2 regions of the Kineococcus aridisoli genome follow, and region 2 is predicted to be linked to the other one. Evidence: predicted binding sites of a transcription regulator. Region 2 holds the regulator's gene; the other holds the start of a gene.
The links. Region 2 encodes LexA, which represses DNA repair genes until DNA is damaged. Its sites were predicted from a motif close to TCGAACANNTGTTCGA; they were not measured.

Region 1: a site for LexA is predicted at 848-863, ahead of ruvA (Holliday junction branch migration protein RuvA). Genes of this name have one in related genera too.

What each region holds. Positions count from the first base shown of each region.
Region 1 covers NZ_JBJLSF010000102.1:1,130-3,510, reverse strand. The annotation lists gene ruvC (crossover junction endodeoxyribonuclease RuvC) at 1-4, shown strand, start outside; gene ACRYM2_RS20205 (dienelactone hydrolase family protein) at 71-775, opposite strand; gene ruvA (Holliday junction branch migration protein RuvA) at 883-1,542, shown strand; gene ruvB (Holliday junction branch migration DNA helicase RuvB) at 1,542-2,381, shown strand, end outside.
Region 2 covers NZ_JBJLSF010000008.1:11,587-13,967, forward strand. The annotation lists gene ACRYM2_RS03840 (hypothetical protein) at 56-589, opposite strand; gene ACRYM2_RS03845 (DUF2277 domain-containing protein) at 806-1,075, opposite strand; gene lexA (transcriptional repressor LexA) at 1,209-1,952, shown strand; gene ACRYM2_RS03855 (aspartate/glutamate racemase family protein) at 1,971-2,381, opposite strand, start outside.

The DNA of each region.
Region 1 (2,381 bases), on a different contig from region 2:
CTGAGACCGCCCGCCGCGGGAGAGGGCCCCGCGGCGGGCAGGCCGGTCGGGGTCGGTCGGGGTCGGTCGGTCAGGACAGGTGGGTGCGCAGGAAGGCCGTGGTGCGCTCCCAGGCCAGCTCGGCGCTCTCGCGGCGGTAGCTGGGCCGCTCGTCGTTGTAGAAGGCGTGCGGCGCGGGGTAGACGTGCATCGTCACCTCGGCCGCGGACTGCTCGCGGATGCGCGCCTCCGTCGCCAGCACCGCCTCCAGGGGCACCGAGGCGTCCTCCTCGCCGAAGTGGCCGAGCACGGCCGCGCGCAGGCCGCTGAAGTCCGTCTCCGGCCCGGGCACGCCGTACCACGGCACCGCCGCGCCGATCCGCTCGCCCTGCTGGGCGGCGAGGGCGAGCACGAAGGCGCCGCCCATGCAGAAGCCCACCGCCCCCGCGGTCGAGGACGTGGTCTGCGGCAGGCCCAGCAGGTGGTCCACGGCCCCGGCGAGGTCGCGGGCGGCGCGCTCGGGCGGCAGCTCGGCGAGGAAGCGCGCGGCCTCCGCGGAGTCGTGGGTGGTGCGCCCGCCGTACAGGTCGGGGGCCAGGGCGACGAAGCCCTCGTCGGCGAAGCGGTCGACGATCGCGACGACGTGGTCGGTCAGCCCCCACCACTCCTGGACGACGACGACGCCCGGGCCGCTGCCGGAGGCGGGCACGCGCAGGTAGCCGTGCCCGTGACCGGTCTCGGTGGCGGCGGCGAAGGTGACGTTCTGGCGCGGGTTCTCGTGCTGCTCGTGGCTCACGAGCGGCACTCTGCACCCCGGCTCCGGCGGCGCGCCTGGCGGGTCGTGTCGGAGGCCGTGGCTAGCCTCCCCTCGTACAGGTGTTCGGCGAGGAGGGACGGGGACGGGTGATCGCGTCGGTGCGCGGGCGGGTGCTCGCGGTGCGGCTGGACTCGGCTGTCGTGGAGGTGGGGGGCGTGGGCATGCTCGTGCAGGCGGCCCCGGCCACGCTCGCCGGGCTGCGGATCGGCGAGGAGGCGCTGCTGCACACCTCCCTGGTGGTCCGCGAGGACTCCCTGACGCTGTTCGGCTTCGCCGACGCCGACGAGCGCGAGGTCTTCGAGGTCGTGCAGACCGTCTCCGGCGTCGGGCCGCGGCTGGCGCTGGCGATGCTCGCCGTCCACCGGCCCGACGGGCTGCGCGCGGCCGTGGCCGCCGAGGACCACGCGGCGCTGGTGCGGGTGCCGGGCATCGGCAAGAAGGGCGCCCAGCGGATCTGCCTGGAGCTGGGCGACCGGCTCGGCCCGCCCCTGGGCGCCGGGGCGAGCGCCCCCGTCGAGCAGGTGCCGGCCGGGGACGTGCGCCGGCAGCAGGTCGTCGACGCGCTCGTCGGGCTGGGCTACCCCGCCAAGCAGGCCGGGGACGCCGTCGACGTCGTCACCGGGGACGCCGACGGGGACGGCTCCGGGGACGGCTCCGGTGGCGCCGCGGCGGACGGTGCCGGCGCCGGTCCCCTCGACGTGGCCGCGACGCTGCGCGCGGCCCTGCGCCACCTGTCGGGGCGCTGATGGACGAGCGGCTGGTGACCCCGGGCGCCGACGAGCGCGAGCGCGCCGCCGAGTCGGCGCTGCGCCCGCACGGGCTGGACGAGTTCGTGGGCCAGAAGGTGGTGCGCGAGCAGCTGTCGCTGGTGCTCGACGCGGCCCGGGCGCGGCAGGCGCCCAGCGACCACGTGCTCTTCTCCGGCCCGCCCGGTCTGGGCAAGACGACCCTGGCGATGATCGTGGCCTCCGAGATGGGCGCACCGCTGCGCCAGTCCAGCGGCCCGGCCATCCAGCACGCCGGCGACCTGGCCGCGGTGCTGAGCTCGCTGGACGAGGGGGAGGTGCTCTTCCTCGACGAGATCCACCGCATGGCCCGGCCGGCGGAGGAGATGCTCTACATGGCCATGGAGGACTACCGGGTCGACGTGGTCGTCGGCAAGGGCCCGGGTGCCACGGCGATCCCGCTGGAGCTGCCGAAGTTCACCCTCGTCGGGGCGACCACCCGCGCCGGGCTGCTGCCGGCGCCGCTGCGCGACCGCTTCGGCTTCACCGGCTACCTGGACTACTACAGCCCCGAGGAGCTCGTGCAGGTGCTGCGCCGCAGCGCCTCCCTGCTGGGGGTGCAGCTGACCGCCGAGGGCGCGGCCGAGATCGGCGGGCGCTCGCGCGGCACGCCGCGCATCGCCAACCGGCTGCTGCGGCGGGTGCGCGACTGGGCGCAGGTGCGCGGCTCGGGGATCGTCGACCGCCACGCCGCCCGCGCCGCCCTGCAGGTCTACGAGGTGGACGAGCGGGGCCTGGACCGCCTGGACAAGGCGGTGCTCGACGCGCTGTGCCGCCGCTTCGGCGGCGGGCCCGTGGGG
Region 2 (2,381 bases):
ACCGCACCCGCCCCCGGGCGGCGCGGGCGGGGGCGGGCCGGGGGGCACGAGCGGCTCAGCCGCGTGCCGGCAGGGTCAGCCGCTGACCGGCGCGCACCACCATCGTGGGCAGGTCGTTGACGTCGGCGATGCGCGTGGCGACCTCGCGCCAGTCCTCGTGCGGGGAGACGTCGGCGGCGATCTCCGAGAGCGTCTGCCCCGGCAGCACCGTGACCACGGTGGGCGTGGCCACCGGCTGCGCGTCGGCCGCGGCGCCGCCCAGGGCGCCCGCCACCGCCACGACCGCCGTCGTCACGAGCGTGGCGGCGGTGCAGGAGACCACCAGCCGCCCGCGGCGGGTCAGGCGCAGCGGCCGGCGGTCGGGGACGGGCGTGGCGAGCGGTGCCGCGAGCGCCTCGCAGCCGCCGCGGCGCCGGGCCGCGGCGGGACCGCCGCCGGCCCGTGCGGACCGGGCACCCCCGGCGACCAGGGCGAGCGGGCGCGACGCGGAGCGGGCGCGCGAGGGGGGCGCACCCCGGCGCGGGCGGGGCAGGCGCACGGCGTCGAGAGCGGGCTCGCACGGGACGAGGGTGAGGGCGGTGGTGCTCACGGGCAGGGACCTCCAGCTCGGGCGCCGCTTCGAACGGGTGTTCGAAGCGGCGGGCCTGTTCTACCACCGCCACGGCGGTGGTGCACGCCCCCGGCGGCTCTCGGCCGCTCCGGGGACAGGCAGCGCACGCTGCCACCGACCACCGACACGTGCGCCGACCTGCGACGACGCCGCGCAGCCCCCGCCGGCCCGCGCGAGCCGGGCCCCCGGCCGACCTCAGGAGGCGAAGCGGCGAGCGCTGCGCTCGCGGGCGCGCGCCGCCTCCACCTCCCGGTCCCTGGGCGGCGCGGCGGTCACGAGCTCGCCGAGCAGCTCGCGCGTCGCCGCCGCGACGGCCTCCACGGCGCGCTCGAAGGCGGCCTGGTTGCGCGCCGACGGCCGGGTGGTCCCGGCCACCTTGCGCACGTACTGCAGCGCCGCGGCGCGCACCTCCTCCTCCGTCGCGGCGGGCTCGAAGTTGTGCAGCTGGCGGATGTTCCGGCACATGGCGGGCACGCTACGCAGCCGGTGCGACACGCCACCTTCGAACAGGTGTTTGATCCTCCGGGGCGGGGTGGCTACCGTGACCGGGACCGGGCGCCGGGACGGAGCCCGGCGGACGAGCGAGCAGGGAGCAGACGTGGCCGACGTGCTGGACGGGACCGACGACGCCGCCGACGCGGACGGGACCGCGCCCACCGCCGCCGTCGCCTCGGTGCACCAGTTCCCCGACACCCCCTTCGGCCCCGACGGGCTGACCGCCCGCCAGCGCCGGGTCCTCGCCGCCATCACGGAGTGCGTCGAGGCGCGCGGCTACCCGCCGAGCATGCGGGAGATCGGCCAGGCGGTCGGCCTGACCAGCCCCAGCAGCGTGGCGCACCAGGTGAAGACCCTCGAGCGGCTGGGCTACCTGCGCAAGGACCCGCGCCGGCCGCGGACCCTGGAGGTCGTCGCGCCGCCGCAGCCGCTGGGAACCTCCGACGACGGCGGCGCGCAGGACGAGCGTCCCGCCCCGCGCTACGTGCCCCTGGTCGGGCGCATCGCCGCCGGCGGGCCGATCCTGGCCGAGCAGCTCGTGGAGGAGGTCTTCCCGCTGCCGGCCCAGCTGGTGGGCACGGGTGAGCACTTCATGCTGCGCGTGGTCGGCGAGTCGATGATCGAAGCGGCCATCTGCGACGGCGACTGGGTCGTCGTGCGCCAGCAGCCGACGGCCGAGAACGGTGACGTGGTGGCCGCGATGATCGACGGGGAGGCCACCGTGAAGGTCCTCCAGCGCAAGGACGGGCACGTCAGGCTGATGCCGCGCAACCCGCTGTTCGAGCCCATCGACGGCGACGAGGCGACGATCCTGGGCCGCGTCACGGCGGTGCTGCGCAGCCTCTGAGGCCGCGCCCCCGGCGGGTCAGCGCCCGGCGGGGACCACCGGCACCACCGCCTCGACCGCGGCCTCCACAGCCAGCCGCGGCGAGGTGAGCACCGGCACGTGCAGGTCGCGCAGCAGCGGCGCCGCGTCGAGCATGCTGGCCTGCGCCAGGACGACGACGTCCACGGCCGGCTGCAGGGAGGCGACCGCTCGGCGGACGGCCTCGGCGACTCCCGTGGTGTAGGTGAGCAGGTCCCCGGACTCGAAAGCCGTCCACGTGTCGGTGCAGCGCACGTCGAGCAGCTGCACGTCGCGGCCGGTGTCGCGAGCGCACTCGCGCAGCAGCGGGAGCAGGGTGTCGGCGGCCTCGCCCAGCGAGGTCACCACCGCGATCCGCCGGCCCGCGAGCACGGCGGCCTCGGCCATCGGCCGGTCCACGCGCACGACGCG